3 regions of the Brevibacillus sp. 1238 genome follow, and region 1 is predicted to be linked to each of the others. Evidence: riboswitches for the same ligand, from Rfam matches in the RefSeq annotation. Region 1 holds a riboswitch; each other region holds the start of a gene.
The links. Region 1 has a riboswitch for thiamine pyrophosphate ahead of thiC (phosphomethylpyrimidine synthase ThiC). Riboswitches for the same ligand answer to the same signal wherever they lie in the genome.

Region 1 (7,507 bases):
TGTTTACGGCGACAGAAGAACGGGATATTCGCTTCCGCCAGCTGCACAAGGAATGCAACACCCCCATCAAATACACGAAAATGTGCCCGCATTGTCAGCGGGAAGTGGACGCCAGCGAGATCGTTCGCGGCTACGAGTATGAAAAAGGCCACTTCGTCATGATCAACGACGAGGACCTGGAGGCGATCACCCCCGAAACCCGCCGAGCTATTGAGATTCTCGATTTTGTGGACTTGTCGGAGATCGATCCGGTTTACTTTGACAAAAGCTACTTTCTGTCTCCTCAGGACACAGGAGAAAAAGCGTACGCCCTGCTTCGCGCCGCGATGGGCCAAACCGGAAAAATCGCGATTGCCCAGGTGACGATGCGCAATCGGCAAAGTCTCGCCGTCATTCGGCTGTATGAGCATTGCATGATGCTGGAAACGATTTTTTATCCTGACGAAGTACGGCCAGTCAATCAAGTGCCTGCCTTGCCAGAGGCGACCATCCCCTTGGCGGAAAACGAGCTGAAAATGGCAACCGAGCTGATCGGCAATATGACCGTTCCGTTTGACCCAGCCAAATACACCGATGAATACCGCAGCGAGCTGCAAAAAATGATCGAGAAAAAGCTGGAAGGCCAGGAGATTGCCACGGCACCGACCGTCGCTCGGACGAATGTCATCGACCTGATGCAAGCGTTGAAGGAAAGTCTCGCTTCTACCGCAGGCACTTCGCCTGGTCCGGTAAAAATCGAGCCTGAGCCTACGCCAGCAGCAGCGAAACCGAAGCCAAGCCGCAAGCGCGCAACTCCCGCAGAGCCGACCGCAGCAGCTCCCAAGCAAATGCCAGCGCAAAGCGAGGCGATGACCACAACCAAAAAGCTGCGTCGCAAAAAAGCGACTCCCGTGTAACGCCATGCAAAAAAACCTGCCCGATACGGACAGGTTTTTTGCTTATTTTTCGACCAGTTGCTGCTCTGGCTCGATATGAATATGAACGGTATTGATTTTGTGCACACGTCTCATGCGTTCTTCGATGTGTTCGGTGATGGTGTGGCTTTCTACCACATTAAGGTGCGGCTCCACATGGATCACGACGTCAACCAGCACGCTGCTGCCGTGGTAACGCGCTTTAATATCGCTAATATCTTTTACTCCGGCGATGGACGAGATCGTCTCTTTCAGTTCCCCCAACTCTTCTACGTCAAAGCCGTCGGTCAAGCGATGGGTCGCTTCCCGGAAAATATCCCACGCTGTTTTCAGGATGATGACTCCGACTACCAAAGCAGCCAGCGGGTCAAGCCAGTAAAGCTGGAACTGCGCCCCCGCAACGCCCACAAACGTCCCGATGCTGACGAAGGCGTCCGAGCGATTGTCAGCGGCCGCAGCCAGCAACGCCTGACTGTTTGTTCGCAAAGCGAGCTGACGGTTGTAGCGGTACACGCCCAGCATGATCGCCGCTGTCGCCAATGCCGTCCAGCCTGCGAGCAAATCCGGTGCCGTCGTTTTTTGATCAAACAGCGAAGGAACCGCTTCCGTCACGACTTGCAAGCCGACAAACAGCATGATGAATGACGCGACCAAGGCCGAAATCGTCTCCGCGCGAAAATGGCCGTACGGGTGATCGTGGTCAGGCGGCTTGCGGGCAATGCGCAGGCCGATCAGGACCGCAATCGATGCCACCACGTCTGTCGAGTTGTTCAAGCCATCTGCCATCAACGCTTCCGATCCCGTCAGCACAGCAACTCCTATTTTTAACGCCGAGCAAAAGATATAGGCAATAATACTGACCCACGCGCCCCGTTCCCCTTGCTTCAGATCCGAATATACATCCACACTCCATCACCTCAAAAATCTCAATCACTCCGTTCGCTCAAAAGACAAGAACGAAGCGTCATAAAGCAGTTTCTTTTTGATCGAATTACATCGTAACAGACGCGATTCGTGTGGGTCTACAGAAACAGTTTTAGTCCGATTCATGAGTATAGAGGGGGGGAAAATGTGTTGCCCTGTGGCAATTTTTGTTGGAAACTTTTTCTTGCCAACGATGGGCGTTCTCCGGTATCCTAATCTTGCAATCACAACTACAAACAAGCACGGGAGCTTGGAAATCACCAGGCTGAGAGGATGGTACTGTGCCATCGACCGTTGAACCTGAACTGGGTAATGCCAGCGGAGGAATGTCCATATGACACGACAAGTGACGTGTATCTTTTTGCAAAATACCCGTTGCTTCTCTACTCTCGCGTCTGGCGTCGCATGCTCCCATGCGGCGTTTTTTCGCGACGGGCCTCTTTCGCCTCCCTACAAGGTTCGCGCTTCGTGCAACCACGCCAAGGAGGTTTTTTCATGTCATCCATTTCATCTTTTCCCGGTAGCCGCAAAGTATACGAGGTCGGCAGTCGCCCTGACATCCGCGTGCCGATGCGCGAAATCACCCTTCAAGCAAGCGAAGGGTTGTTCGGCTCTACCCCCAATCCGCCTTTGCGCGTCTACGACACGAGCGGCGAATACACCGCTGACGGATATGTCGCGGACATCGAAAAAGGCTTGCCGCTAGTGCGCAAAGCGTGGATCGAGGAACGCGGCGATACGGAAAGCTATGTCGGCCGGGAGCCACAACTTGTTGACGACGGAATCAGAAGCAGCGAAAAAGCGGTGACGATGCCAGCTTTTCCGCGCGAAGGCTATCGGCCCAAACGCGCTTTGCCAGGAAAAAATGTCACCCAGCTTCACTACGCCCGCCAGCAGATCATTACGCCAGAGATGGAATACATCGCGATTCGCGAAGGAGTGACCCCCGAATTTGTCAGAGCCGAAGTAGCTGCCGGGCGCGCGATTATTCCGGCCAACATCAATCATCCGGAAGCGGAGCCGATGATTATCGGGCGGAATTTTCACGTCAAAGTCAACGCCAATATCGGCACGTCGGCCGTAAGCTCCTCGATGGAAGAGGAAGTGGAGAAAATGATTTGGTCCGTGCGCTGGGGCGCCGATACGATCATGGATTTGTCGACCGGAAAGCACATTCATACGACCCGTGAATGGATCATCCGCAACAGCCCCGTGCCAATCGGTACCGTGCCGATTTACCAGGCGCTGGAAAAGGTTAATGGCAAAGCGGAAGACCTGACCTGGGAAGTGTATCGGGATACATTGATCGAGCAGGCCGAACAAGGAGTCGATTACTTCACCATCCACGCTGGCGTTCTGCTGCGCTACATTCCATTGACGGCAAAACGCGTTACCGGGATCGTCTCGCGTGGCGGCTCCATTTTGGCGGCTTGGTGTCTCGCCCACCATGAAGAAAACTTTTTGTACACCCACTTTGAAGAAATTTGCCACATTCTCAAAGCGTACGACATCAGCATCTCGCTTGGAGACGGTCTGCGCCCCGGCTCGATTGCGGATGCCAATGACGAAGCGCAGTTTGCCGAGCTGGAAACACTCGGGGAGCTGACGAAAATCGCCTGGAAGCACGACGTGCAGGTGATGATTGAAGGGCCTGGTCACGTTCCGATGCACCTGATTCGCGAGAACATGGACAAACAGCTGGAGATGTGCCACGAAGCTCCTTTTTACACGCTCGGACCATTAACCACTGATATCGCTCCCGGTTACGACCACATCACCTCTGCGATTGGCGCAGCGATGATTGGCTGGTTCGGGACAGCGATGCTCTGCTACGTGACGCCCAAAGAGCACCTGGGACTGCCGAACAAGGAAGATGTGCGCAACGGCCTGATCGCCTACAAAATCGCCGCTCATGCAGCCGACCTGGCCAAGGGACATCCGCGAGCCAAACAGCGTGACGACGCGCTGTCCAAAGCCCGCTTTGAATTTCGCTGGAACGATCAATTCAACCTGTCTCTCGATCCTGAGCGCGCCCGCGAATATCACGATGAGACACTGCCTGCGGAAGCAGCCAAGTCCGCGCACTTTTGCTCGATGTGCGGCCCGAAATTTTGCAGCATGAAAATCTCGCACGACATCCGTCAGCAAGCGCAGGAGCAGGAACAAAACGAGCCTGCGGCCATCGCGGCAGGCATGCAGGAAAAAGCCCGCGAGTTCCGCGAGCAAGGAAGCCAGTTGTACCAATAAACGCCTGGAGGTGGCAAGACATTGAATGAAGCCTTGCGTTTGCGCGCTGAAATCGCTCGCCTGGAGGTGGATTTGGAAAGTCTGAAACGCCAGCTGTTCCGTCTGCAAAAAGAATGCGCGCACGAGTTCGTCGAAACATCGCTGGCGCGCACCTGCTCCAAATGCTTGCAAACAGAAAGCCTCTATTATTAGAGCGCGTATGACACAAAAAAAGGTCGGAATCCCTCGTCATGGGATTTCGACCTTTTTTGCCTGCCGGATTCAGCGGGAAGCCTTGACCTGTAGCGGCAACCCTTCCTTATAGTACAGCTCAGGCGACAGCAGGATAAAAAAGAGATGGACGTTCTCGAAGCCTTGCTTCTGCAAGATGCGATTCATCGTGCTGGCAATCTCATCGTGCTTGTTCTGTTCTCGCGGGAACATCATGATTTCCAGAGACAACGGGCTGTTCGTCAACTGCTCGACCAGCAGAAGCTCCAGCTTGACTTTTTCCTCGCTCACTTCAGCGATGCGGGCAAACTCTTCTATAATAAGGGGCGCAACCGATTGCAGCTTTGCTTTTTCAAAACCTTTAAACCGAAGAAATGGCAAGTCAATTCCTTCTTTCCGTAAACATGCGGCTCGCCAGCTTCCAGCAAGCAAGTCCAGGCTGTTCCTCAAAATCATTACCATAGTAATTATAAACTACAGTCTATTTCTAGATCAATGAAAAAAAGGGCTATATCCAAAGAACGACTCTCCCCTTACGCACTGTGGTGGACGTACCACGATTAGGAGGTTTCAAGCCATCCGGCGGATATAGCCCATCCATACTTGTTCATGCTCTCTTCATATGAATGTCGATTCATATGAAATTTTCTCTAGTATACCTTATATTCAATACTTAATCAACTAAGAAGTTTCGTAAAATTCGATCACAACTGCTGTTCAAGACTCTTTGCATAGACCGCAAACAATCGTGGGACTGTACGAATGCGAGCGACCGCTCCAGCGGAACTTCAAGCAAAGCAATTACGGAGGCCCTATGCCACTTGAACCGATCACCCCTTTTGAACCGATCCAAACCGAAACGATACCAGCCGGAAGCAACTGGATTGCCCAGGTGAAGTGGGACGGGGTCAGAATGCTCACCTACCACGACGGCAACAAGACACAGCTCATCAATCGCAAAAAGAATGATCGCACGAGGCAATACCCCGAATTTGCCCGGCTCGAACGCTACTGTTCCGCCTCATCTGTCATTCTCGACGGAGAGATGATCGCTTTTGACAGCCAAAAACCGTCTTTCCACGAAATCATGAAAAGAGACAGCCTGCGCAAGGAACTGAGCATCCAGCTCGCCATCGAGCAAACTCCCGTCACCTACATGGTGTTTGACGTCCTGTATTGGAATGGCAGCTGGGTAACCGACAAACCGCTCGGCGAGAGACAAGAGATTCTAGCGCAGATCATGCTTCCCGAGCCAAATGTGCAGATCGTACAAAATGTCAGTGACCCGCACAGCTTGTACGATGTGATGAAGCAACATCACATGGAAGGAATCGTCTGCAAAGACTTGACGAGCACCTACCTCCCGAGCGGAAAAGATGCGCGTTGGCAAAAACTCAAGATTTTTCACGATCTGTATGCCGCAATCGGCGGTGTCACGCTGCGCGATGGCGTCGTGAATGCCGTCCTGCTTGGCTTGTTTGACGACGCCGGAAGACTTGTGTACATCGGTCATGCAGGCACCGGGAAGCTGACCCAGCGCGATTGGCGCGACCTGACCGAACGGATCAAACCGCTGCTCCTAGACAGCATGCCTTTTGCCAATCAACCGGAACGAAAAAAAGACACTCTCTGGCTAAAACCGGAGCTGATCGCCAAAGTCCAGTTCATGGAATGGACCTCCGGATTGACGATGCGCCAGCCGAGTATTCAAGCGTTTGTCGATGGCAGTTTGGCTGACTGTACGTGGAAGCAAATCAATTGATCGCCGACTCCCCGCCTGCTACTGCCGAAAGTTTCCTTGTTGTTTGGGACGGCCCAGCCTTTGTTTCCCGTGATTAAGGGCCTGCATTTCTCCGTAACTGGCAAGGAGCGCAATGACCATGAAAATAATGTAGGCGATCGCGGTGGCAATTCCGGCTGCGGGAGATTTGTCGCTGAGCATGTCTCCAAGCAAGATCGTCAGAATACAGCCTGCGAAGCTGATCGCTCCTCCCCACACCATCATGCGGTAAAACCGATGCAGCTTCGTTCCTCTGGGGATCAAGGTCTGGCCTTCCTCCCGCTTTTTCCTGCGGGCGACGATAAACAAAAACAGAAGCAGCGGCACCTGAAACAAGATGACGATAAAAGGAAAGCTGTAGCTGATAAACTGGTCGATATCAGCGACCTTCGGAAAAGCAAGCAAGGTTGACACAACCAGAAAACAGCCGCACGGCGCATTGTACGTATTGTAATGCAGCTGTCCGCCAAACGATCCAACCCCTACGAGAAAAGCCAAATACGCGACGATTACTTTAATGCTGAACGCGGGGAACCACAGGCTGAACAAAATCATTTCCACCCGGTCAAGAAAATCGGTCAGATGAATTTGCTGGACGAGAATATAGATCGGAAAATTAAGCCTGCTCGCGATGACGTATCCCATCACTCCAAGCAAAATCAAGATCATGATCGTCGTCGTGAAGCACACAATCATGATCCCGTGCTTCATCGCCGCAAACAGAAGCCTTGGCTCGCTGCTGGCGTGCAAGAACGCCCCGAATAGCAATATATCCCCATAGACGCCGAGCGGGAGCAGATTGCTCACTGCAATCCGTTCGAAAGTCGTACTGAGGATCGGTTCCAGCCGCTCGATGCTGTACTCGTTCATTAAGAGAAAGTACAGCATCAGGCACATGATAAAGTAGGCGGGAAAGTAAATCTCGTTTACCCGCGCTGCCACTTCCAGACTCGTCTTGCCGTAATACATCAACAGCAAAACGAACACGAGCAGAATGATTTCCAAAGGCGTCTGCGGCAGCAGGGAGACGTGCAAAAAGTCCGCGGCGCCTTTTATATCGAGAGCGAGAATGATCCAAATGTAAAAGAGGATCAACAGATTGATGAATCCACCGATCCATTTGCCGCAGATGATGAACACTATCTCAAACAAATTTTTGCCGGGGTAGGCGCGCACCAGCTCCGACAAGACATACGCTACCAACAAAGCGTAGCAGGCTGGGAGAATTTGCGAGAACCATGCATCCATTTTGGCGACCTGCACGACTGTCCGCAAAAAGCTGATCATCATCCCTGTCATCAACAAACTGCCGACCAACCAGGCAATTTGCCGGTGATTGACGACTTGCTTATGTATCATGCTCTCCCTCCTCTACAACATATGTTCGATCCATGTTTTCACCTGAGGCGTGAAGATGTTCAGAAAAAATCCG
Region 2 (7,507 bases), on a different contig from region 1:
GCTGGATAGCTTCGATCGGAACTTGCAGAGCGTTATCGATTTTTTCCGCCAAGATGTTGATGTCCACGTGGAAGCCTGGCTTGAGCGCGCTCAAATCTCCTTGCGGCTTGAGGATGACTTTGACGCGGGTCTTCTCACTTTGGCCCGAACTGCTTTGGCTGGTGGTTGCGATCGGGGCGATTCGGGTGATCTGGGCATTCAGCATTTGTTTGCCCAGCGTAATGCCTTCGATGGTCGCCGTCTGTCCGAGTTTCAGCTTGCCGACATCCGATTCGTTGATGTCAGCCTGAATGAGCAGGTTGTCGAGATTAGCCAGTGTCAAAATTTCCGTGCCTTTGTTGACGTATTGGCCGTTGTCCGCCGCGACGCCAATAACGGTTCCATTCGCAGGTGCGACGACAACGCTCTGGACGCGTTCTTTTTCCAGTTGAGTCCGTTCGACGGCCAGTTTGTTGATTTGTGCCTGCTGAGCGGCGATGTCTTCTTTGCGCGGCCCTTTTTGTTTCAGGGCGGACTGTTGTTTCGCCACATTGAGGGCGGACAGCGCGTTGTCCAAGATAGACTTCGCCTTGTCGACTTCCTGCTGCGTCGAAGCGCCTGAGGAGAACAATTGATTCATCCGGTCGTATTCTCGCTTGGCCGCATCGTACTCGCGCTGTGCCTGCGTGACCCGCTCGCGCTCCTGTGCTACTTCTTCCGGCTCTACGCCGATCTGGGCTTTGGCAAGATTGGCTTTTGCGACTTCCATCTGCGCTTCGAGATCAAGCAGTCTGCTGTCCACATCGGTCGTGTCAATTTTGGCGATGACTTGGCCTTTTTTGACCTTGTCGCCTTCTTTGACGACGAACTCGCGCAACGTGCCGTTCACATTCGCATACTGCTTCTGCTTGTCCTCCACGATGACGATTCCGGAGGTCAAGATTTTGCTTTCCAGAGCTGATTTGGTCGGTGTTCCGATGTTGACGGGCATGCCCATGGCTTGCTGAGAACCCATCATGTTGAGTCCAACGAACCCTGCTCCTAGCAGGATGACAACGGAACCGATGATCCACCACCGTTTTTTCATTTTCATTTCCCCTTGTTGTTCTAAAAAGAAACCATTATTTCATTGCTCGAAGTAGTTTTACGGAAGGCATGGAAAAAGGTAACACTTTTGCCGAATCGTTCACGATTTGCTCACATTTTGCGATGTTTTGACGGAAAGTAACTTTCTCGCTTTTTTGCGTGATAAGATAAGAAAATAGATGACGTTCCTTGGGAGGGGAGCCATGAACCAAGCGATTCGATTTGATTATTCCAATGCACGCGGCTTTGTGAGACAGCATGAATGGGAGCAGCTTGCGCCAGCAATCGGGCAGGCGCATGAAATGTTGCACAAAAGAACGGGTCCAGGCAGAGACTATCTTGGCTGGGTAGATTGGCCGAACAAATACGACCGCGTCGAGTATGAGCGGATTCGCCAGGCGGCGGCACGTATCCAGGCTGACTCAGATGTGCTTTTGGTAATTGGAATCGGAGGTTCATATTTAGGAGCGAAAGCTGTACTGGACGTATTGGGCCACAGCTTTTACAACTTGCTGCCGAAGTCGAAGCGGCGATCGCCGGAAATTTATTTTGTCGGCAACAATATCAGTCCGGTGTATATCTCTCATCTGATGGACGTGTTGGAAGGAAAAGACGTCTCCATCAACGTCATCTCCAAATCGGGCACGACGACAGAGCCTGCTATAGCTTTTCGGCTGTTGCGCAATTGGCTGGAAAACAAGTACGGCCGCGAGCAGGCGAAGAAGCGAATTTACATTACGACGGACAAAGCGCGGGGGGCCTTGAAAAAGCTTGCGGAAGATGAGGGCTACGAGAGCTTTGTCATTCCCGATGACATCGGCGGGCGTTTTTCTGTCCTGACAGCAGTCGGACTATTGCCGATCGCCGTGAGCGGCGCCGACATGGATGCCCTGATGAAAGGAGCGCAAGATGCGAGCGAGCGGTACATGGTCATGGATTTGGCCGAAAATCCGTGCTACCAGTATGCGGCGATTCGCAACGCCCTGTACCGCAAAGGCAAAACGGTGGAGCTTCTGGTCAGCTACGAGCCGCAGTTCCGGTTTTTCGCCGAATGGTGGAAACAGCTTTTCGGGGAGTCGGAAGGCAAGGATGGAAAAGGAATTTTTCCCGCCGCTGCCGAATTTTCCACAGACTTGCATTCCTTGGGGCAGTACATACAGGACGGCATGCGACACTTGTTCGAGACAGTGGTAACCGTAAACAAGCCAGCCATCGATGTCACGGTAGAAGAAGACCCGCTTGATGTGGACGGACTGAACTTTTTGTCCGGCAAGCGGATGGGATTTGTCAATAAAAAGGCTTTCGAAGGGACGGTGCTCGCCCACGTGGATGGCGGCGTGCCGAACCTGCTTGTCGAGATGCCAGAGGCGACAGCGTATCACCTCGGGGCCTTGATCTACTTTTTTGAAAAGGCGTGCGGAATCAGCGGCTATTTATTGGGCGTCAATCCGTTTGACCAGCCCGGGGTGGAGGCGTACAAGGCCAACATGTTCGCCCTTTTGGGCAAACCTGGATTCGAGCAGCAGAAAGCGGAATTGGAGGCAAGATTGCGCGATAACAAGACATATTTGACCGTGGAAGAGACAGCAGCGTACTTGGAGCTTCCGGAAACGTTTATTTTGGAAAAGATTCACCAGGGCAAGATTCGCGCTCTGCACGACGGCTACGAGTACGTCATCAACAAGGAACAGTTCAACCATCATATGGAAGAAATGCGCAAGCTCCGCGAGTTCGAGGAGGCAGCGCGGCATGAGACGGTTCCGGAGAGCTACGATGTAAAAGACGAGGATTGAGCGTATAGCATCTTGTCACTGGCGGCCAGGAGGACTATACTTGGTTGGTGAAATGAATATGTAAAGAAGCAACTTGGGGAGTCCTTCACGCGGGGCTGAGAGGATGGAAGCATACGACCGTCGACCCATTGCACCTGATCCGGATCATGCCGGCGCAGGGATACGGTTGCCGGCGAACAGCGCTTTTTTCTTTGGCTATACGGCGTATGAAGCCCACCTTTTCCTGCTTGGGAACGGGTGGGCTTTTTGTATGTTGCCCTGTTCAACTTGGATCAGGAGAGAGATCACAACAGCGAGGAGAGAAAAACGTGGGCGATTGTCTCATAGTGGGTGGAGGAGTTATCGGTTTAAGTCTGGCGTATGAATTGTCGCGCAGAGGGATGGGCGTCACGTTGGTTGAGCAAGGAGAATGGGGCGGACAGGCGTCCTCGGCAGCAGCGGGCATGCTCGCGCCGTTGAAGGAGTTTACAGCGCCCGGTCCCATGCTCGATTTCGGCATGGCGTCGCTGGCTTATTATCCGCAGTGGGCGCAAGAGTTGGAGGAGTTTACCGGGGGCGATGTACAGCTCAGCCTGGAGGGGCTGCTCACAGTCGCGCTCGATGATGGCGAGCAAGCACAGTTGGCAGAGAAATTTCGCTGGCAAAAGGACGCGGGGCATAGCGTGCACTTTTTGACGGAAAGGCAGCAATTGGCGGAAGTGGAGCCGCTGTTGACAGACAAAGCGCAGGCAGCGATTTACTCCCCGTACGAGGGGCACATCAACAATCGCATGTTGCTTCGCGCTTTGGTGACGGCGTGCAAGCTGCAAGGAGTTGTGCTGCATTCCGGCTGTGTCGTGAGCGGCATCGCGGTAAAAGGCGGGAAAGTAGTTGGCGTGGACAGCTCGCTCGGGCCGTTGCGCGCCGCGCATACGGTGATCACTTCGGGAGCGTGGGCAGGTGTCATGCTGGACTTGCTGGGTGTGTCGGTTCCGGTGCGTCCGGTTCGCGGTCAGATTGCCGCTGTTTCCTCTGTCGGCATTCCGCTGCGCACCGTCATTTTTGGCACGACGGGATATGTGACGCCGAAAAAAGACGGCAAAATCGTGCTTGGCGCAACAGAAGACGAGAGCGGCTTTCAGCGCGAAGTGACGATGGCGGGGTTAGCCAGCATCCTGAACGGGGTCATGCCGTACGTTCCGGCCTTGCATTCAGCCGCTTTTCTGGAGGCGTGGGGCGGATTGCGGCCAGCTACGGCGGATGGCAAGCCATTGCTTGGACCAGTGCCAGGATGGGAAGGGCTGGCGATTGCCGGAGGGCACTTCCGCAACGGCATTTTGCTCTCGCCCGCCACAGCGAAGTGGATGGCGGACTATCTGGAAAAAGGAGAGCGGGAGCAGCTCGTCCCGTTTTTGCCTGCGCGCTTCGTAACAGAAGAAAACGTCAGCGCACATAAAATGGGCTAGTCTTGCCTGCAAACCGGAACACCTCCCCATGGGCACATGTATATGGTAATAAAGAGCACCAGAAGGGGAGGAGTTTCCATGCAGGATGAAAAAAACCTGTACCAGGCTGACGTCCAGACGGTCAGTCTGATCAAGGATATGCGCGAAAATGTGCACAACATATGCAAAGAACACGTCGAGAAAAAAGTGCGCATTGAAGCGATAGACGGCCAGATTTTTGAAGGCGTGATCGTGGATTTTGACGATCAGAATGTATACGTTGAAGTGGACGACCCGGATGCGGAAGAAAACGACTATGAATATGAAATCGAAGAGGTAGCCAGCCGGAAATCGCCCGGCGACTGGGGAATGCATCAAGATTGGAATCCTTACGGAGGGTATCTTCCCTACGGCGGCTATCAGCCGTACGGCGATGTCAGTCCGTTTAGCAGCAGCAGCCAGCCAAATCGGCGACCTCCAGGGGGGCAAGTCAGTCCGTACGCCGATGACTGCTATCCTTACGCTCCGATGACTCCGTTTGGCAGTCCAGGTCAACCGTATGGTCAGGTGAGTCCGTTTGGCAGCCCGGGTCAACCGTATGGTCAAATGGCTCCGTTTGGCAGTCCGGGTCAACCGTTTGGCCAAGTGAGTCCGTTCGGCAGCCCGAGTCAACCGTACGGCCAGATGAGACCATTTGGCAGTCCGAGCCAACCGTACGGCCAAGTGAGTCCGTTTGGCAGTCCGAGTCAGCCGTTTGGTCAAGTCAGCCCGTTCGGCAGCCCGAGCTTTCCGTATGGCCAGATGCAGCCGTTCCCGGACGGCAATCCATTCTTTAGTCCGTACGGCGGATTCAACCCGTACATGAGCCCTTATCCGCCTTTCCCGCCGCAGCCATGGTATCCGTTTCCGCCGCCACCACCGCCACCGCCAGTTCCTCCGGCTGCGGTTGTCGTGCCGAAAAGAAGGCGCCGTCGTCCTTGCCGCAGAGGCAAAAGAATCATTCCACTCGCTTTGTTTACATTGCTTACGATCGCCCTGCTCTAAAATCGGGAGCATGCAAGCCTCTTTGCCAGCGGATGATTGGCAGCGGGGCTTGTTGTGCGTTTGAAGAGCACGGCTGTGCGAGTACAACCTGCCCTTTTGTCGCACACTATCCATAAAATGTGACGAAGGCAGGAGGATTACCAGATGAAAAAAATACAGAGCAGTCTCCCCGGAACGAAGGCGACGTTCGGCTACTTTCGCGAGTCGCTTGAGCCGCATTTTACGCTGGCTAACTGGGACTATGAGCAAGGCTTTTTTGACCGGACGCTGGATGATCAAAACATGGTCTACCTTCGCTTGCCTGTAAAAGTTTTGCAAGGGGAGCTGGACAGCCCGGATGCGTGGCTGGAGCTTGGCGAGCCGTTTGTTTTGCGTCATGTGTACAACACAGGAGTGGAAGAAGATATCGGCTACTACGCGCCTGTCGCTTCGGCAGTGATGAACCAGTTTCAGCAGCCGATCGACAAGGATGCCGACATTGACCCGAGATGGATTCGCAAGGCGGAGGCAATCGTGAAAGAACTGGAAAATCGCCTTGGATGACGGGTGGGCCTTACATGAGGCCCGCTTTTTCTTTTCCGGGGGAATTTCGCGCGGGATCGTTCCAGGAAGAGCGCTGGTAAAATCCATTTCGGTTTCCATGCATCTCCTTTTTTCATGTGGTATAGTGAGATCAACAAACAAGCGTACTTGACCGCTTCGAAGGATAAAAGTGAGGGCAGACCAGCATGAAGATTGCGACTGTACTGCGAAATGACGATTATACACGGGAAGTAGAGCATTTGCTGAAGGAAAAGCTGAAGGAGGCTGGCAGCTCGTATACTTTTGTGAATGGAACCGATGAGGAGCCGGATATGGTGCTCTCGATCGGCGGAGATGGAACACTGCTGGAAGCCGTTCACCAATACGGGATGGAGCCGGCTTACGTCGGGATTCATACAGGCCACCTCGGATTTTATGCAGACTGGCGGCCGGAGGAGCTGGACGAATTTGTCGACAGGTTGCTGCACGCCCAGCCGGCGATTTCGGAGTATCCGACCGTCCAATGCCGGATTGAAACCGCTGATGGCAAGCAATACGACAAATGGGCGCTGAATGAGGTTGTCTTGCGCAATGCGTCTTTGTCGACGCTGGTTGCTTGCGTCTACATTAACGGCGATGAGCTGGAGACGTTTCGCGGAGACGGCTTGATCGTCTCTTCGCCGTCAGGCAGCACGGCATACAACAAGGCTGTAGACGGGGCGATTGTGCATCCGTCGATTGAGGCCATTCAGCTTTCGGAGATCGCCTCGATCAACAACCAGGCATACCGGACGATCAACAGCTCGCTTGTTTTGCCCAAGCATCATGAAGTAGAGCTGATTGTCATGAACCCGGAGATCATGATCGGGCTGGATCGCGAACAAGGCGTGTGGACAGGCGTTCGTTCCATTACTTGCCGCGTGGGCCAGGGCAAAGTGAAATTCGCGCGCTACAAGCGCCTGACCTTTTGGGGCAGGGTACGCAACTCGTTTATCAAAGGCTAGATAGAGAGGGAGAGGGTTGCATGAAAAAGGTAGGAGCATTGCAAAGCATCTATCGCCATCCTGTGAAGGCAATGCGCGGGGAACTACTTACATCAACCGAGATCGATGCTTTTGGGCTGTACGGGGATCGCGTGTATCGCTTTTGGGATGATACACGGCCCGGAAAATTTTTGGGCGCAGACAAAGTTCCAGCTCTTATTGGCTATTCTGCAACCATGGAGGCAAAACAGAGCGAGGAAGAGTATCCGCAGGTGCGAGTCGTAGCGAGCGACGGCAGCGTTCACGAGTGGGGGGAATCGCTTTTTTCCCATGTAGCGGACACCGCCAAACGGCCCGTTACGCCTTTGCGCAGCATTCCTTCGGAGGGCAAGCAGGACTGGGAAGAACATATTTTGCTGGTGACAGACGCTTCCTTGCGCGAGATTGCCCGCCAGATCGGCAGCGAATGGGTTGACCCGAGACGCTTTCGCGGCAATCTGATCGTTGTGCTGGATGACGACGAGCCGTTTGCAGAAGATAAATGGATAGGAAAAAAATTGAAAATCAACGATGTTACGCTGCAAGTAACGATGCATTGCGTGCGTTGTGTGTACGTAAACATTGACCCGGATACGCTGCAGAGGACCCCGGAAGTATTGAAGGCATGCGTGAAGCG
Region 3 (7,507 bases), on a different contig from region 1:
ATTTGTACGGCTACGACTGGACGCTGCCTTTCCAGCAAGGGACGACGGCAAAAGCGTTAAGTCCGCAGGCTGCCATCGCGCTGGCGGCGCAGCAAAACGCCGTCATTCGCTACGACTACCGCGCGCAAGCCCCGTTTTTCACTTATATGGATGAAGAAGGCAGGCAGCATGAGGTTTGGTTCGAGGATGCCCGATCTATCCAGGCCAAATTTGATCTCGTCAAACAACTGGGGCTGCGCGGAGTCAGCTACTGGAAGCTTGGCTTGCCGTTTCCGCAGAACTGGCTCCTGATCGAAAGCAACTTCCGTGTCCGCAAGCGGGCGTAGGTGAAAGCGGCTGTCCCAAAAGCGCAGACTAGCTAACGTCAAACAAACAATCGAAACCGTGGATGTATCCACGTTTTTGAAAGACAAAAAGGGCGTCTCTCAGTCGGAAATCGGCTTTTGGGACAGCCCCTTTTTATTGACAAAACGAGATGCAGGGCAGCCGGGGGCAGATGCGCTCAGACGCAGCGGCACAGGACATGCGCCAGCTGGCACTTGTGGCGGCGCGGATACGTTTTCGAAAGGGGATGATCGTGGTATGATGGGAGTAAATACCGGAAAAGGAGAGAAACCATGGGAGAATGCAAACTGGATCACAGCAAAGAGGATGTGCAGAAAAAGCTCGCCGAGCAAGCCCCCTATTTGTCGGAACAGCGGGTCGGACAATTTCAGAGCATGCTTGCAGGCGAGCTTGACCAGGAGCGTTTGAACGAGCTGTTTCACCTGTTGAAAAAATACGACTTGGCAAGCCCCGAGGAACGGCTCGTCCGCGAACAGCAGATGGATCGGCTGTTTGGCTAAAGGAAAAGGTGGCCGTTACACGATCGGCTTGCGGCCCATGAAGCCATCGTGCAAGCCGTGGTAGTGCGTGATCGATTCCTCGCCTTCGCGCCAGCACAGCAGCACTTCCTCTCCGTCGATCATCGCTGGAAAGTCAAACAGACCGATATCGATGTCTTTGACCTGGATTCCTTTGGAGATTAATTGGGTGACGTGCATTTTCGCTTCCAATTCGAGAAACTCAAGCTGGCATTCCAGGGAAAAGATCGCCCCTTCATCGAGGGGCTGCTGTTTTTTGAGCTGCTCGCGTTTTTGATACAGTTCATAGAAAGAGCGCTTCGATTTTTGCAAAAAAGATAGCTCTTCGCGTACATATGGCAACAATTCGTTTGCTTCTGCAAGCGTAAACATTTTTTTGTTCAAGGATAACCCCTCCTCGATCTGTATGGTACCAGTATACTAAGAACCCCTGGCGGGAGAAAACGGCCGGAATGCGAAAAAAGCAGTTGTCTTTTCCTTCCGGCGGCAAGGAGCAAACATGGAAGACAGACTTTATTACCAGGATGCGTATACGAGAACGTTTGCGGCACACGTACAAAAGCGCGGTCAGGAAGCAGATGGCACGCCATATGTCGTGTTGAGCCAGACGGCTTTTTACCCGACGGGAGGCGGACAGCCCTCCGATCTCGGCAGCTTGAACGAATGCCGGGTCGTGGATGTGGAGGAAGTAGACGGCGAAGTGCGCCATCGGCTGGAAGTGCCCCTTCCGGAAGAGTGCACGGAAGTAACGGGACAAATCGACTGGGATCGCCGCTTTGATCACATGCAGCAGCATGCCGGGCAGCACATTTTGTCCGCTGCGTTTCTGGAAGTCGCCCAGGCGGAGACGGTTGCGTTTCACTTGGGAAAAGAGCGCGTGACCATCGACGTGCGACTGGATGAGCTGACGGCTGATGTATGGGAAGCTGTCGAGCAGCGAGCCAATCAGGTTGTGCTGGAAAATCATCCGATCATCGCCCGTTTTGTGGACGACGAGGAGCTTGCCAGCTTGCCGTTGAAAAAGCAGCCGACCGTGACAGAAAACGTCCGGGTCGTCATCATCCCCGAATACGACTACAATCCATGCGGGGGAACCCATCCAGCGCGCACGGGTGAGGTGGGCGCCATCAAAATTCTCGGCTGGGAGCGCCATCGCGGGAACATCCGCCTGGAATTTATTTGCGGTTTGCGCGCTTTGCGGGATTACACGCGCAAGCAGGCGACTGTCCGCGAACTGGCCAAGCTGCTCGTCACGAGCGAGGCCGAGCTGATCGTCCAGGCGGAGCGTGTTTTGTCCGAGCGCGATTCGCTAAAAGCCAAGCTCGCCGAAGTGGAAAAACAATTGCTTGAGGTCGAGGTGCGAAAACAGCTCGCCACGGCTGAGCGGGAGGGTGGCGCGCGCGTGATCGCCCGTGTGTTCCCGGACAAATCAATCCAGCAATTGCAGCAGTTTGCCCAGTTGATGGTCGCGGAAGCTCCAGATGCCGTCTGCCTGCTCGCGGCTGCAACAGACGACAAAACCCAGCTTGTGTTTGCACGCGGGCAAGAAGTCAATGTCGCCGTGAATCAGCTGATCAAAGACACCTTGCCATTGATTGCCGGAAAAGGCGGCGGCAACCCGGCGATGGCCCAAGGCGGCGGACAGTCCGAGCCGCATGCTGACGAAGTAATTGCCCACGCGCGCAAGCTGCTTGCCCAGCTGCTGGCTTAATACGACGCGCAACCATAACGACAATGCAAGGAGGAGTCTATCATGTTCTGGAATCCCGGAGACAAAGTCCGCGTCAAACAGCGGACAGGAGAATACATCGCCGAAGTGCTGGAAATTCACGATACAAAACTTTTGGTCAAAGTGCTGGCAGTGACGAAATACCCGCAACAGGGCGATCTGCACACTTCCTATGAAGTAGACGTGCCGCTGTTCCACCAGCGTCCAGCGCTTTCTTATCTGGAAAAATTCATGGCCCCGGTGTCGGCAGTGATGCGTTACAACGGCGAGGTGCCCGAGTACAAAGAATCTGTGCGCATCGCCATGGAGAGCGAGATGGACAAGCTGAGAAAAATGGCGGCTTGGGCACAGCGCTGCCTGACGGAACTGGAAGCAATGCACAAGGAAACCTTTACAAACCCGAAATAGAGTGGTACTGTAATACTCGAACGTAAGACAATTGCATAGGTTTACTACCAAACGGGGGCCGAGCGTCGTTGGCTGAGATTGTAACGAGTGTGTTACTGACCGTTGAACCTGACCTGGGTCATGCCAGCGGAGGAAGAGGTATATGAATCGATTTCACTAGGGCGGTCGTTTGCGAGATTTTTCGCAGAGGATGCGCACCAGTTGATGAGATCAACTCAACCATCCCACGGCGGATGGTTTTTTTATTCCATCTGTCCGTTTGGATACGTATACGGCTTCCACCGTTTGACTGGAGTGACTTCCGGCAGGCGAGGGAAGCCGTTTTTTGTCCCTCGGCAAGTGCCACCAAGAAGGAGGAATACAATGGTTGTTGTGCTGAATGGAAAAACAGCAGAGCTTTCGGCCGAAATCAATACGGTTCGCGCTTTGCTCGCTTCGTATTCCCTGCAAGAGAAAATCGTGGTCGTGGAGCGCAACGGAGAAATTATCGACCGCTCCCTGTATGAACAAACGCCGATTGCCGATGGAGACCGCATCGAAATCGTTCATTTTGTCGGAGGAGGATGATCATCATGGATACTTTGAAAATTGGACCTTACGAGTTTCGCTCCCGTTTGTTGCTCGGAACTGGAAAATTCGCAGACTTGGAAACGCAAGGGAAAGCGGTGGAAGTGTCGGAAGCGGAAATTTTGACGTTTGCCATTCGCCGACTGAATTTGGAAAATCCGCAAGAACCGAACTTTTTGGAACAGCTCGATCTGAAAAAATTCACCCTGCTGCCAAATACAGCAGGAGCCTATACAGCCGAGGAAGCGGTGCGCATCGCCCGCCTGGCGAAAGCGTCCGGCTTGTGCGACATGATCAAGGTAGAGGTCATCGGTGACCCGAAAACATTGCTGCCTGATCCGATCGGCACATTGGAAGCGTCGAAAATTTTGGTCGAGGAAGGCTTCATCGTGTTGACTTACACGAACGACGATCCGATTCTCGCCAAGCGCTTGCAGGATGTAGGCGTTCATGCCGTCATGCCAGGAGCGTCGCCGATCGGTTCCGGCCAGGGAATCGTCAACGAAAACAACTTGCGCTTCATCATCGAGGACGCCAAAGTGCCGATCATCGTCGATGCGGGAATCGGTTCTCCGGCAGATTGCGCGAAAGCAATGGAGCTGGGCGCAGACGGTGTCTTGTTGAATACGGCTGTTGCTCTCGCGGACAATCCGGTTTTGATGGCAGAAGCGATGAAGCTGGGCGTGGAAGCGGGACGCAAAGGCTTTTTGGCAGGACGCATCCCGAAAAAACGTTACGCGCAAGCGAGCAGCCCAGTGGAAGGGATGATTGAGTAGCGTGGATCGTCTGACAGAAGCGGTAGAGTCGATCGCCAATCGCAAGGACGAGCTGTTCGCCCTGTTGGCAAAGCTCGTTTCCCAGCCGACCGTCAGTCCGCCCGCGCGAAACAGCGACGAGGCGCAATCCGTCATCGCAAGCGAGCTTGCAGCCATGGGCTTTGCGGTGGATCGCTTCCAGGTTTACCCCGGCGACGACAACGTGGTAGGTCGTCTTCCCGGCAGCGATTCGGCGCGGGCAAACAGCCTGATTGTCAATGGGCATATCGATGTGGCCGAGGTTGGAGACGAAACGGGCTGGACGTATCCGCCCTTTTCGCTGACGCTCGGCGCAGACGGTCGCTTGTACGGACGCGGGGTCGCGGACATGAAGGGCGGGCTCGCTGCGAGTTTGTTTGCCATCCAAATGCTTCGCGAGCATGGCGTCGAGCTGGCAGGCGATCTGCTGTTCCAATCCGTGATCGGAGAGGAAGCCGGAGAGGCGGGGACGCTCGTTGCCATTGAACGCGGCTACCAGGCTGACTACGCAGTCGTCGTCGACACGAGCAACTTGCATATGCAAGGGCAGGGCGGCGTCATCACTGGCTGGATTACGATTGAAAGCCCGACTACGCTGCACGACGGCATGCGGGCACAGACGATCCATGCCGGAGGACGAGTGCGCGGAGCTTCTGCGATTGAGAAAATGATGAAGGTAATCTCGGCTCTGCAAGAGCTGGAGCGCGACTGGGCTGTGATGAAAGCGTATCCCGGTTTTCCTGCCGGCAGCAACACCATCAACCCGGCCGTCATCGAAGGAGGCCGACACGCGGCCTTTATCGCCGACCGTTGCGCCTTGTGGATTACGGTTCACTTTTATCCGAACGAATCATATGAGCAAATGATTGGCGAGATCGAGGATCATATTAGAAGAGCGGCGGCGGCCGATGTGTGGCTGCGGGAACATCCACCCGTGTTTCGCTGGGGCGGTCGCTCCATGATCGAGGAGCGGGGAGAAATTTTCCCTTCCCTGGAGCTGGACGCCAATCATCCGGCACTCGCCCAGCTGCAAGCGGCTTATGAGCGCGAGCTGCACGCGGCACCCGTCGTGGACATGTCTTCAACGGTCACGGACGCTGGCTGGTTCGCCCATGCCGGAATCCCCGCTGTCCTGTTCGGGCCAGGCGAACTGAAGCATGCGCACGCCGTAGACGAATCGATCGATCCTGACCAGCTCGTCCAGTTTGCCCAGATCATGGCCCGCTTCATCGCCAGTTGGTGCAATACGCCGAAGGAAGCAAAGGAGTGAGGAAGCATGGCGACTTTTACAGACCGTTTGTTGCGCAGTGTGGCTCCGATCTGGGAGCAGGTTCACCAGCATCCGTTTGTTACCGGACTTGGTGACGGGACATTGCCAGTGGACGCATTCAAATTTTACATGAAGCAAGACTACATCTACCTGATCGACTACGCCAAAATGTTTGCGCTCGCAAGCGTGAAAGCATACGATCTGGAAACAAGCGCGCGCTTCGCCGCTTTGCAGGAGTCGACGCTGAACACGGAAATGGAGCTGCACCGCCAATACGCAGCGCGCTTCGGAATTTCCCGCGAAGAGCTGGAAGCGACAGAGCCGTCTTTTGTCATGCTCGGCTATACCAGCTACATGCTGCGTGTCGCGCATCAAGGCTCGCTGGCAGAACTGGTCAGCTCGCTGCTGCCGTGCACGTGGAGCTATTGGGAGATCGGCAAGCGATTGGCCCAGGTCGAAGGGGCGCTCGATCACGAGCTTTATGGCGAGTGGGTGCGCATGTACAGCTCCGATGAGTTCGGGCAGCTGGCAATCTGGCTGATCGACATCATGAACGAGCTGGCAGAGGGCAAAAACGAGCAGGAGCTGGCGAGACTGGAAGAGTATTTCGTCAATACGTCCAAGATGGAGTACATGTTCTGGGATATGGCCTATAGAGAGGAAATGTGGCCGTGCGCGATCAACTAGCTTTTTCCCAAGTCCGCTTTTCGTACAGCCATACGCCGATTCTCGAAGATTTTGATCTGCGGGTGAAAAAAGGCGAGTTCGTCAGCATGATCGGGCCAAGCGGGATCGGAAAAAGCACGTTGTTCCAGCTGATCGCAGGACTTTTGCAGCCTGACCAGGGAGAAATCCGGCTGGGGGAGGCACGGATGGACGAGCGGTTGGGGCAAGTAGGCTATATGCCCCAACGCGATTTGCTCATGCCGTGGCGCACGATTGTGGAAAATGCGGCGTTGCCCTTGGAAATCAAAGGGATGTCCAAAAAGGAAGCGCAGCAGCGGGTGCGGCAGGAGCTGCCCAGGTACGGACTTCAAGATTGGGCGGATGCCTATCCGGCCCAGCTTTCCGGCGGCATGCGGCAGCGCGTCTCCTTTTTGCGTGCCTTGCTGTCCGGTACCGATCTCATGCTGCTCGACGAGCCGTTCAGTGCGCTGGATGGAATTACGCGCCTGGACATGCAGGAGTGGCTGATGGACAAGTGGCAGGAAACAGGCAGCACGATGCTGATGATTACGCATGACATCGACGAAGCGATCCTGCTTGCAGACCGTGTGATCGTCCTGCTCGGCAAGCCGATCCGCACACCCGTAGAGTTGAATGTCACCATTCCGCGTCCTCGCTCTGTCACGAGCAGGAATCAACCAGCCTTTTTGGCTTTGCGCGAAGAAATTTGGGGCTTGCTGCGAGCTGAGCAGACCAAGCTACAATTGCTGGGGAGGGAGGCAAGATGAGCAGAGGAATTTGGTTCGGCATCTCCATCGCGATCTTTTTCGCCGCGTGGGAAGCCGTTTGCCGCATATTTGCCGTGCCTCCGTTCATTTTGCCGCCGCCAAGCACGGTTGTTGTGGCGCTTTGGGATTTGCGCGAGTCGCTGCTCGGTGTGCACTTGTGGGCGACCTTGAAAGAAGTGCTGCTCGGGCTGTCCGTCTCGATTGTGTTTGGTGTGCTGCTGGCTTTTGCCATGAGCATGAGCAAACTGATCGAACGACTGGTCTATCCGTATATCGTCATATCCCAAACGATCCCAATTATAGCATTATCACCCGTATTTATTTTATGGTTCGGGTACGATTTATCGGGAAAAATCGCGGTGACGATCTTGTTTACGTTTTTTCCGATCGTCGTCAACACGTATGACGGTCTGCGCTCCACC

Region 2: another riboswitch for thiamine pyrophosphate. It lies ahead of thiO (glycine oxidase ThiO); the one in region 1 lies ahead of thiC (phosphomethylpyrimidine synthase ThiC).
Region 3: another riboswitch for thiamine pyrophosphate. It lies ahead of thiS (sulfur carrier protein ThiS); the one in region 1 lies ahead of thiC (phosphomethylpyrimidine synthase ThiC).

Annotation. Positions count from the first base shown of each region.
Region 1 covers NZ_JARXWC010000003.1:301,614-309,120, reverse strand. Annotated here, with positions in the region: gene ku (non-homologous end joining protein Ku) at 1-896, shown strand, start outside; gene M2298_RS09075 (cation diffusion facilitator family transporter) at 939-1,820, opposite strand; TPP riboswitch at 2,071-2,182, shown strand; gene thiC (phosphomethylpyrimidine synthase ThiC) at 2,334-4,085, shown strand; gene M2298_RS09065 (hypothetical protein) at 4,107-4,277, shown strand; gene M2298_RS09060 (DUF1904 family protein) at 4,347-4,676, opposite strand; gene M2298_RS09055 (ATP-dependent DNA ligase) at 5,110-6,057, shown strand; gene M2298_RS09050 (GerAB/ArcD/ProY family transporter) at 6,076-7,434, opposite strand; gene M2298_RS09045 (hypothetical protein) at 7,447-7,507, opposite strand, start outside.
Region 2 covers NZ_JARXWC010000011.1:123,012-130,518, reverse strand. Annotated here, with positions in the region: gene M2298_RS21785 (efflux RND transporter periplasmic adaptor subunit) at 1-1,066, opposite strand, end outside; partial or broken gene M2298_RS21780 (glucose-6-phosphate isomerase) at 1,269-2,618, shown strand; gene M2298_RS28200 (excisionase family DNA-binding protein) at 2,640-2,858, shown strand; TPP riboswitch at 2,923-3,039, shown strand; gene thiO (glycine oxidase ThiO) at 3,167-4,303, shown strand; gene M2298_RS21770 (LSm family protein) at 4,382-5,326, shown strand; gene M2298_RS21765 (YugN family protein) at 5,471-5,869, shown strand; gene M2298_RS21760 (NAD kinase) at 6,055-6,852, shown strand; gene M2298_RS21755 (MOSC domain-containing protein) at 6,873-7,507, shown strand, end outside.
Region 3 covers NZ_JARXWC010000002.1:713,678-721,184, forward strand. Annotated here, with positions in the region: gene M2298_RS07325 (glycoside hydrolase family 18 protein) at 1-326, shown strand, start outside; gene M2298_RS07330 (hypothetical protein) at 618-845, shown strand; gene M2298_RS07335 (DUF2203 domain-containing protein) at 861-1,247, opposite strand; gene M2298_RS07340 (alanyl-tRNA editing protein) at 1,363-2,574, shown strand; gene kapB (kinase-associated lipoprotein KapB) at 2,617-3,000, shown strand; TPP riboswitch at 3,042-3,152, shown strand; gene thiS (sulfur carrier protein ThiS) at 3,364-3,567, shown strand; gene M2298_RS07355 (thiazole synthase) at 3,573-4,343, shown strand; gene M2298_RS07360 (acetylornithine deacetylase) at 4,336-5,631, shown strand; gene tenA (thiaminase II) at 5,638-6,318, shown strand; gene M2298_RS07370 (ABC transporter ATP-binding protein) at 6,303-7,085, shown strand; gene M2298_RS07375 (ABC transporter permease) at 7,082-7,507, shown strand, end outside.